3 regions of the Pseudomonas syringae pv. coryli str. NCPPB 4273 genome follow, and region 3 is predicted to be linked to each of the others. Evidence: riboswitches for the same ligand, from Rfam matches in the RefSeq annotation. Region 3 holds a riboswitch; each other region holds the start of a gene.
The links. A riboswitch is a leader RNA that binds a small molecule or an ion and turns the genes downstream of it on or off. The one in region 3 is predicted to bind cobalamin.
Positions count from the first base shown of each region.

Region 1: linked by a shared signal. The riboswitch ahead of P406_RS03080 (CbtB domain-containing protein) and the one ahead of cobO (cob(I)yrinic acid a,c-diamide adenosyltransferase) in region 3 are both predicted to bind cobalamin.
Region 2: linked by a shared signal. The riboswitch ahead of P406_RS03465 (ABC transporter substrate-binding protein) and the one ahead of cobO (cob(I)yrinic acid a,c-diamide adenosyltransferase) in region 3 are both predicted to bind cobalamin.

Region 1 is NZ_AWQP01000004.1:271,744-275,012, reverse strand. It holds gene P406_RS03090 (cobalamin biosynthesis protein) at 1-388, opposite strand, end outside; gene P406_RS03085 (CbtA family protein) at 366-1,088, opposite strand; gene P406_RS03080 (CbtB domain-containing protein) at 1,099-1,281, opposite strand; cobalamin riboswitch at 1,381-1,595, opposite strand; cobalamin riboswitch at 1,654-1,877, shown strand; gene cobW (cobalamin biosynthesis protein CobW) at 1,997-3,061, shown strand; gene cobN (cobaltochelatase subunit CobN) at 3,065-3,269, shown strand, end outside.
Region 2 is NZ_AWQP01000004.1:357,452-360,720, reverse strand. It holds gene P406_RS03470 (FecCD family ABC transporter permease) at 1-151, opposite strand, end outside; gene P406_RS03465 (ABC transporter substrate-binding protein) at 148-1,161, opposite strand; cobalamin riboswitch at 1,292-1,491, opposite strand; gene pmrG (lipopolysaccharide core heptose(II)-phosphate phosphatase PmrG) at 1,806-2,501, shown strand; gene P406_RS03455 (phosphatase PAP2 family protein) at 2,468-3,269, shown strand, end outside.
Region 3 is NZ_AWQP01000022.1:19,760-23,028, reverse strand. It holds gene P406_RS11090 (cobyrinic acid a,c-diamide synthase CobB) at 1-1,142, opposite strand, end outside; gene cobO (cob(I)yrinic acid a,c-diamide adenosyltransferase) at 1,168-1,779, opposite strand; cobalamin riboswitch at 1,871-2,084, opposite strand; gene P406_RS11080 (PQQ-dependent sugar dehydrogenase) at 2,204-3,269, shown strand, end outside.

The DNA of each region.
Region 1 (3,269 bases), on a different contig from region 3:
CGATCAGCAGGGTGGCCGTACCGTCTCCCAGTTGTGCCGCCAGTGCCAGGGCCGAGCCCTCGGCGACGCCATGACAGCCCGTGTTCTGGAACACCTGCGCAGAACGGTGCGTGAGGTGCAGTTCCCACGCCACCAGTTGCGCGGCGTTGAAGCACACCAGTGGCACTGCCAGTTGCCCGGCCAGCTCAAGCAGGCCGGGCTCGGTTTCTTTCAGGTCGATGGACGCCAGTGCGGTCACCCGACCAATGTCCAGCTCAAGTGCCTGCAGGCTCTGCTCAAGCAGATCGCGCAACAGCGCAGCCGAGCAGCCGCGCCGACAGCCCAGCCCGGCGACCAGAGGTGCGCCAGGTTGAAGGGTCGCTGGATCAGGCCTGATGCAGGTCGACATTGTCGGTGTGCACATCGTTTCTGCGGAACAGCCAGGCACTGATCAATCCCAGCGCGACCCAGAACAGCGCGTTGGTCAGCAGCGAGGCAATCATGAACTGCGATTCCAGAGCCTCGGGAGCCAGGCTTTCATGGACCAGCGGCTGTGGCGCGCCAAGCACATGCGGGACCAGCAGAATCGCCACACCCAGTGCTTTGAGCAGCCAGTTCTGACCGAACACCAGCAAGGCCAGCCCGGCGGCAGTCGACGCGGCAGCGCCGAGCCACCACAGTTGCCGCTGACTCAGCTCGGCGGCGGCTGTGCCTGGCAGTTCGGGTGGCAGCCCAAGGGTCGGGGCCAGCACGAACACGGCAAAACCGGCCAACCCCCACCATGCGCCTTGCACGGTGCGCCCCGGCGCCCGCAGGGTGTAAAGCCCGGCAAGCATCAGGGCGAAGCCCACCGCGACCACCAGGTTACCGCCGGTGGTGGACAGCACACGCTGCCAGCCGTTTTCGGGCTCCCAGGCCGCTTCTTCATGGGCATGGCTGTGTTCGGCCATCGCGCCGTCCGCGTGCTGATGCAGTTGCTCGGCAGGTGCGTTTTCGTAGGTCTCGGCCTGCTGGATCAGCGGCACCACCCACAGGCTTTGCAGCAGGGTCAGCAACAGGGCGGCGAGCAGGCCGGTGAAACCTGCGGTGTAGGCAATTCGCTTGAACATTGTGTGGCCCTCAATGGCAAGGAAAGGCAGCGCTGTGACGGGTATCGTGTGCCGCGTTGTGCACGGCCGCGATGTGCGAGAAACCGGCGAAGTACACCAGGCAGGCGCCGAGAAGCGCAGCGCTGATGGCGGCTGTCAGGCGTTGAGTGCGTGTAGAGCTGGGCGCGGCGGCGTGGCTGCTGATGGTCGACATGGCGTTCCCTCTTGTTGGTAATCGGCAAGTGGGCCACGCGCAAAAGAACCTGCCGGCAGACGCCGGAGGTTTCAACTGCGCCCGCCCACCGCGGGTTTGTCATTGCAAGCATATCGGGCCGGTCTCCGGGCTCGCGAGGGGCCAGGACGTCAGTGCGTCAAAGCCTGCAAGGTCACCTTCCCATGCCAGCGGCACAGTGGATCAGACCTACTCTCGCTTACCGTTGCGGGGGCAGCACCGGACTTGCTCGACAACGCGAGCGTACCGGTTTCCCGTTTCACCCCGTGAGGGGCACCCGAAACAAGGCGCACAGGAGAGCATGGGCGGCGGGGCAGCGTCAATCTGAACGATTGACCTCTCTGCAGTCACTGCGTAGCCTTGCTGATTCGAGGTTCTCCCCGGGTAAAACATCACCCAGTGGAGCTAAGACGGGAATGCGGTATAAGCCGCAGCTGCCCCCGCAACTGTAAACGGTCATGTTCATTGCACAGCCACTGCTGCGGCGGGAAGGCGCGATGAATGCGTGTCGGCACATTATTCACTGCCTGCCGCACGCCGCCGTGAGCCAGGAGACCTGCCTCGAACGGGCCACACGTGCTGCGGCCCTGGAGAATTCTCACTACAACCGGGCGGGGTGATCCGGTGGCGATCCGATCTGCGTGTCCTGCATGCGGCTCTCGTCCTGTTTGCCCGCCGCATTGCCAAAGGGCACCTGATGAAAACACTGGCCAAGCTTCCCGTCACCATCGTCACCGGCTTCCTCGGCTCGGGCAAGACCACCCTGTTGCGGCACATGCTCGACAACGCCGAAGGGCGGCGCATTGCGGTCATCGTCAATGAGTTCGGCGAGCTGGGCATCGACGGAGAAATCCTCAAGCAGTGCACGATCGGCTGCACCGAAGAAGAAGCCAACGGCCGAGTGTACGAACTGGCCAATGGCTGCCTGTGCTGTACCGTGCAGGAAGAGTTCTTCCCGGTCATGCGCGAACTGGTCGCGCGCCGTGGTGATCTGGACCATATCCTGATCGAAACCTCGGGGCTCGCGCTGCCCAAGCCGCTGGTCCAGGCTTTTCAGTGGCCGGAAATCCGCAACGCCTGCACGGTCGATGCGGTGATCACGGTGGTCGACAGCCCGGCGGTACTGGCTGGTACTTTTGCTGCCTTCCCGGATCAAGTCGATGCGCAGCGCAAACTCGATCCGAACCTGGACCACGAGTCGCCCCTGCACGAACTGTTTGCCGATCAGTTGGCCAGCGCCGATCTGGTGATCCTCAACAAGGCCGACATGATCGACGCCGAAGGTCTGGCGACGGTGCGTGCCGAAGTTGCCGAGGAGCTGCCGCCTGCGGTCAAGGTGATCGAAGCCAGCAGTGGTCGCCTGCCGATCAGCGTGCTGCTGGGTGTCGGTGCCGAGTCCGAACTGCATATCGATGCTCGCAAGACCCACCATGATCACCATGACGATGACGATCATGATGACCACGATCACGACGCGTTCGATTCGATTTCCCTGACACTGCCGCAAGCCGATGAGAAAGTCCTGCTCGATGCACTGAATCAACTGGTGGTGCAGCACGGCATTCTGCGTGTGAAGGGCTTCGCGGCCATTCCCGGCAAGCCGATGCGCCTGCTGATTCAAGGTGTCGGCACGCGTTTCGACAAGCACTTCGACCGCGCCTGGCGTACCGATGAAGAGCGTGCCACGCACCTGGTGCTGATTGGTCAGGAGCTGGATGCCGCAGCCCTGCAAGCGCAACTCAATGCTGCGATTGTCGGCTGACCCATGCATTTACTGAGAACCCAGCCCGGCGGTTTCGTACCTGACGACAATATTGCCGATCTGGGCCAGACCCCGGCCGAGCTGGTGATTCTCTGCAGCGGCGACTCCAGTCTGGCGCTGCTGGCCGAAGCCGCCCGGCAGCTCCCCGACGACTACCCCAGCCTGCGTCTGGCCAACCCGATGCAGGTCCAGAATCACGCCTCTGTCG
Region 2 (3,269 bases), on a different contig from region 3:
CATAGCCGGCGGCCCAGAGTTTGTTGGCCAGCACCTGAAAAACCACCTGCAGGCTGATCGAGGTTTCGCCGATCGCGGCCCCGATCATGATCGCCAGCACCAGCACCGCCGAAACCCAGAGCACATGAACCAACGCTATCGGCAATCTCATTTGGCAGCGTTGAAACGGTTGGCGGCGTCAGCCAGTTCCTCGAACCCGGTGAACAGACGCAGGCCGGCCTGCATGCCCTCGGCGTCGATGATCACGATCCGGTCATGCTTGACCGCGTCCATGTTGCGGGTCACCGGATCGGTCTTGAGGAATTCGATTTTTTTCAGGTAATCGTCGGCCGGGAAACGGCGGCGATCCATGCGCGCAATGACCAGAATGCTCGGGTTGGCCTTGGCGATGGTTTCCCAGCCCACGGTTGGCCACTCTTCGTCGGACTGGACGATATTGCGCATGCCCAGGCTGTTGAGCATGAAGTCCGGAATGCCTTTGCGGCCTGCCACGAAAGGGTCGCTGGCAAGGTCTGAGCTGGAGAACCAGAACAGCGCCGAGACGTCGTTGGCCTTGTTCTGCCTGACGTTGGCAATCGCTGCGCTCAGGCGGGCCTTGAGGTCGGTGACCAGCGCGTCGCCGCGATCCTGCACATCGAAAATCTGCGCCAGTTGCCCGATGCTCTTGTAGATGGTCTCGATGCGGAATGGCTCCATGCGTGTGCCATCGGCGCCGACCAGATTGTCCTTGCCTTCGCAGTCGGACGGCAGGATGTAGGTGGGTATCTTCAGGTCATGGAACTGCTCGCGGGTGCCGACCACGCCCTGTTTGCCGACCATCCACTCCAGCTGCACGGCCACCAGTTCCGGTCGCTTGCCGATCACTGCTTCGAAACTGGGCTCGTTGTCGGCCAGGCGTTCGACCTTGTCGTTCTGCGCCTTGAAGCGTGGCAATACGTTGTTGAACCACAGCGAAGTGCCGACCAGTCTGTCACCCAGACCCAGCTCGTAAAGCATTTCGGTGCCGGCCTGGCCAATGGTTACAGCCTTGGTTGGCGCATGCGTGAAGGTCAGGGTCGCGCTACAGTTTTCAAGGGTCAGCGGGTACTGAGTAGGGGCGGCGAGGGCCAGGGTGGACAGCGTCAGGCTGGCAGCGAGTGCGGCGAGGCGGGGCAGCGACATGAAATGCGGTCTCCTTTGGAGCAGGTGCCAGGGCGCAATGCACATCAGGAAACACATCCCCGGAAGATAACCGGGCACGGCAGGAAACGCCGACGCGTGCGGATGTCCTTCCCGGACACCCCGCCGGTTAGTGGGTTGAATCGGGTCGGCAGGTCTCCTGACTGACACGTCATCGCCAGGCTCCGGCCTTCCCGGATCACGATCCAGTGGCAGTCATGGAGCAGGCTCGGTGCCTACAGTTGCGGGGGCAGTTTCGTTTTTCGCCTGGTGGAAAAAGGCGCGCGAATTCCCTGTTAGTTCCTCTCGGAAACCGACGCGCGGCATGGTAAACGATAAGCGTTTTAGTGGCTAATCCTTTGCAGCGCCGCTGCAGCAGACGGTCGGCCAGTTCAAAATCGTCCTGATGAGCACGGAACTTTCGGCAATAACGCTTAAATTATCTTCATGTTCACGCCCGTAAAACCGCAAACCCCCATTCCAGAGCGCTCGCGTGAAAAACATGGCGCTGGGCCACAACACGTTTTTCACATCTTCTTCACTGCATCGGGACGATGCTGAACCTATCTTGCCTGCATGGGAGCAGCGAAGACCTCGGGCACTCCCTGGGTCAACGCCACACATAGGTTCATGGCAGGAGTGGTCCCTTGACCAACACGATAATCAACAAGAATGTACTTCCCCGTTCGGGCATCAGTCAGCGCTACAAATTGCATCGGCACATCGTATCGATGTCCGTTGCCGTCGTGCTGATGGCTATCTGCGCGTGGTTCTACTCGGCGTTCTCCGGCGTGCATGTAGTGGACCTGGGGGTCGGTAGAAACCTGAGCGTATCCGGCCTTCGCGAGCACTGGCGACAAGGCAATGTGGTGGTGATGATTCGCCACGCCGAACGCTGTGACCGCTCGAGCAACCCGTGCATGAGCGACGCCGACGGCATTACCTCCAGCGGCCGCGATACCGCGCTGGCGGTGGGTGCCGGGTTGCAGAAGATGGGGATGGACCACGCACGCATGATCGCCAGCCCCAAGACTCGCACGCAACAGACTGCGCAACTGCTGGCAGGACACGCGGTGGTCGCTGAGGACTGGATCAACGACTGTGACAGCGGCTTCATGAAGGCTGTGCAGGCCCACAAGGTCAGCGGCGAGAACATGGTACTGGTCACTCACAGTGGCTGCATCGACCAGTTCGAACGCAAGGCCGGCGTACCTGGCGGCGAGCGCTCCAGTGAGTACGCCCAGGCGTTTTTCGTACAAATAGACGGCAGCCACCCGCCGAAAATTCTCGGCTCCCTGAATGCCGGGCAATGGGCAAACCTCAACAGCGAGCAATTCAATTGACGACATCTTCCAGCGCCAGGCTGCGGTTTTATGGCATAAACCTGGGTGTACCGGTGTTTTTCGCTCTACTGGTCTTCGTTACTTTCGACCTGACTACGATCGACCGGCAACTGACTGACCTGTTTTTTGATTCAACGGCCGGGGTGTTTCCCATCGGCCAGAGCCATCTGTTTGAGAACATCACGCACAGATGGGCGCGGATTCTTCCGAACTGGACCGGGGAACTGGCGATCATCGGTGCGATGCTGTCCTTTGTCTGGCCGTTGCTGGAAAAATATGATGATTCGCGCCTCGCGAGGCGGCTGACGGGCTCTCGGTTGGGCACCTTTTTGCGTTTTGCGCGCAGGCACCGGCTGGACTTCTTTTTCGTCATCGTCGCCTTTGCGCTGAGCACCGGCATGATCCATTACCTGAAAAGCCATACCAGCGTTTACTGCCCCGTCGAGACCACCTTGTACGGTGGCAGCCAGGCGCACATCGAGTGGTTCAGGAACTTCAACCTGCTCCACGAGGCCGGCGCCGGGCGATGCTGGCCGGGCGGTCATGCGTCAAGCGCGTTCAGTCTGCTGGCCCTGTATTTCGTGGCTCGTCGCTATTGCTGGCGGCACTCGAATATCCTGCTGGCGGCCATTCTTCTGCTCGGGATGATCTACGGCACCACGCGGGTGCTGCAAGGCTGGCACTTTATGTCGCACACCTTCTGGGCGGGTATCGTGGTGTGGCTGAGCACGCTGCTGGTTGCTCTCTGCTTCTATGGCCGATCGAGGT
Region 3 (3,269 bases):
GTCAGCGAATGATGATAAGTGTGGCCGTGCAGCGTGCCCTCGGGCAGCTCGACGGCTTGCAACGCCAGCGCCGCCAGACGCTTCTGCATGACCGCTTCACCGGACAGCAAGCCGACCAGTTCGGCGCGCACGCCCTCGACATCGGTCAAGGCTTCGAGCAAATAGAGCATGCCGCCGCACTCGGCCAGAATCGGCTTGCCGGCAATATGGTGAGCCCTGATCGAAGCCTGCATCGTGCCATTGGCGGCCAGCGCAACGTGGTGCAGCTCCGGGTAGCCACCGGGCAGGTACAGGCTGTCGGCGTCGGGCAACTCGCGATCATGGATCGGCGAGAAGAAACTCAGCTCGGCACCCATGTTCCTCAGCAGGTCCAGGCTCGCGCCATACAGAAAGGCAAAGGCCTCGTCGCGCGCGATGGCGATGCGTACGCCGCGCAGCAGCGGCTCGACCTGAGCCGGGTCGGGCGCAGTGAAGGTCACGGCCGGCGGCAAGGCCACTTCACAGGTGCTGGCAAGCGCCGCAGCCGCCATGTCCAGACGCACGTCCAGATCGTTGAGCTCACTGGCCTGGACCAGCCCCAGATGGCGGCTGGGCAGTTCGAAGCCGACTTCCCGGGACAGTGCGCCGTACCAGCGCAGGCCTTCGGTCAGGCTGTTCTCCAGCAACTGCGCGTGGCGTACCGTGCCGACGCGATTGGCCAGCACGCCGGCGAACGGCAGATCAGGCTGGTAGCGCGCCAGGCCCAGCGCCAGTGCGCCAAACGTCTGCGCCATGGCCGTGCCATCGATCACACCGAGTACCGGCACGCCAAAATGCCGGGCCAGGTCGGCGCTCGATGGCGTGCCATCGAACAGGCCCATGACCCCCTCGATCAGAATCAGGTCCGCCTCATCAGCCGCTTCCCACAGCAGGCGACGGCTTTCATCGGCACCGACCATCCACATGTCCAGTTGATAGACCGGCGCGCCACTGGCCCGCTCGAGAATCATCGGGTCGAGAAAGTCCGGGCCGCACTTGAACACCCGGACCTTGCGCCCCTGGTTGCGGTGCAGGCGTGCCAGTGCAGCGGTCACCGTGGTTTTGCCTTGCCCGGAGGCAGGCGCAGCAATCAATACTGCCGGGCAATCACGCGGGGCTCTCATTGCAATGCGCTCAATGATGAAGCGTTCACAGCTCGATACCTTTCTGCGCACGAATACCGGCCTGAAACGCGTGCTTGACCACGCCGATCTCGGAAACGGTATCGGCCAGGTCGATCAATTCGGCTTTGGCACCGCGGCCAGTCACCAATACGTGCTGCATCGGCGGACGTGCCTGCAGATCGCTCAGCACCTGTTCGAGGTCGAGGTAGCCATGTTTGAGGGCGATGTTCAGTTCGTCGAGCACCACCAGACCAATGGCCGGATCGCGAAGCATTTCCTGAGACACGGCCCAGGCGGCTTCGGCGGCGGCGATGTCGCGCTGGCGATCCTGGGTTTCCCAGGTGAAGCCCTCACCCATCACGTGATAGCGCACCTGCTCATGGAAACGACGGAAAAACATTTCTTCGCCCGTGCTGTTGCGGCCCTTGATGAACTGCACCACACCACACTGCATGTCGTGGCCCATGGCCCGGGCGAGCATACCGAATGCCGAGCTGCTCTTGCCCTTGCCATTGCCGGTCAATACCAGCAGCAGGCCGCACTCATTGGGCGAGCTGGCAATACGCTGGTCCATGAAGGCTTTCTTGCGCTGCATGCGCGCCAGATGGCGTTCGTCGCGTTCGGGGGATTCGTTCATCTGGGTTCTCCGCTCGGGGCAGGCGACAACAGACGGAAGGACAGCACTGGACAGCACGGCAACGCCCTGCACAGAACATCACCCTCCGTGATGTCATTGAGTGATTCAGGCCGGTCTCCGGGCTCATGAGCGGGTCACCCCGGCTGTGCGCCTTCCCATGTCGAAACACAGTGGCGTCAGGCACAGCCTTGACTCATTTACCGTTGCGGGGGCAGCGCCGGGATCGGATCTGTCGACCCACACCGGCTTCCCTGTTTCACTCTGCCAATCGAGGATTGCAGAGCACCTGAAACAAACCGCGAAGGGTAGAGGGTTGGACCGGGAGCGTCAATCGACACCGTCGCCGCGGAACGTTATTGAACCTAGCGGGTTGGCGGTGCCTCTATCAGTTACTGGACCACGCCTTTGTTAATGGAGATCGATCATGTTCAAACTCAGACCCCACTACGCAGTGTTGCTGCTGGTCGCCGGCGGCCTCGCTGCCTGCGGCGAGTCGTCGAGCCTGCAAGTCTCGGATGGAACAGGCCCCTCGCCCAAGCTGCCGGAGCCCAACAAGACGCTGATTCCGACCGTCAACATCGCACCCGCCGTAGGCTGGGAAAAAGGCGCCAAGCCGGTCGCCGCGCCGGGCACACAAGTGGCTGCGTTCGCCGAGAACCTCGATCACCCGCGCTGGCTGTATGTATTGCCCAACGGTGACGTGCTGGTGGCAGAAACCAATTCCCCCGCCAAACCGGATGATTCCAAAGGCATTCGCGGCTGGGTGATGGAAAAAGTCATGGGCCGCGCCGGTGCCGGTGTGCCCAGCGCCAACCGCATCACCTTGCTGCGCGACGTGGACAAGGACGGTGTGGCAGAGACCCGCACGGTTTTCCTGCAAAACCTCAATTCGCCGTTCGGCATGACCCTGGTGGGCAACAAGCTGTATGTGGCCGACACCGACCGCCTGATCAGCTTCCCGTATGAATCCGGGCAGACCTCGATCAGCGCGCAAGCGACCAAAGTCGTCGACCTGCCGGGCGGTACGCTCAATCACCACTGGACCAAGAACGTCATCGCCAGCAAGGACGGCAGCAAGCTGTACGTGACCGTGGGCTCCAACAGCAACGTGGCCGAGAACGGCATGGACAAGGAAGAAGGTCGTGCGGCGATCTGGGAAGTGGACGCGGCTACCGGTAACCACCGGATCTTCGCTTCCGGCCTGCGCAACCCCAACGGCATGGATTGGGAACCGAAGACCGGCAAACTGTGGACGGCGGTCAACGAGCGCGACGAGATCGGCAGCGATCTGGTGCCTGACTACGTGACCTCGGTTCAGGACGGCGCATTCTACGGCTGGCCTTACAGCTACTACGGCCAACACGTCGACGAGCGCGTCAAGCCGCAGAACCCGGCACTGGTCGCCAAGGCGATTGCTCCGGATTACGCAGTCGGTCCACACACCGCCTCGCTGGGCCTGGTGTTCGCCGACGGCAAGACACTGGCCGCAC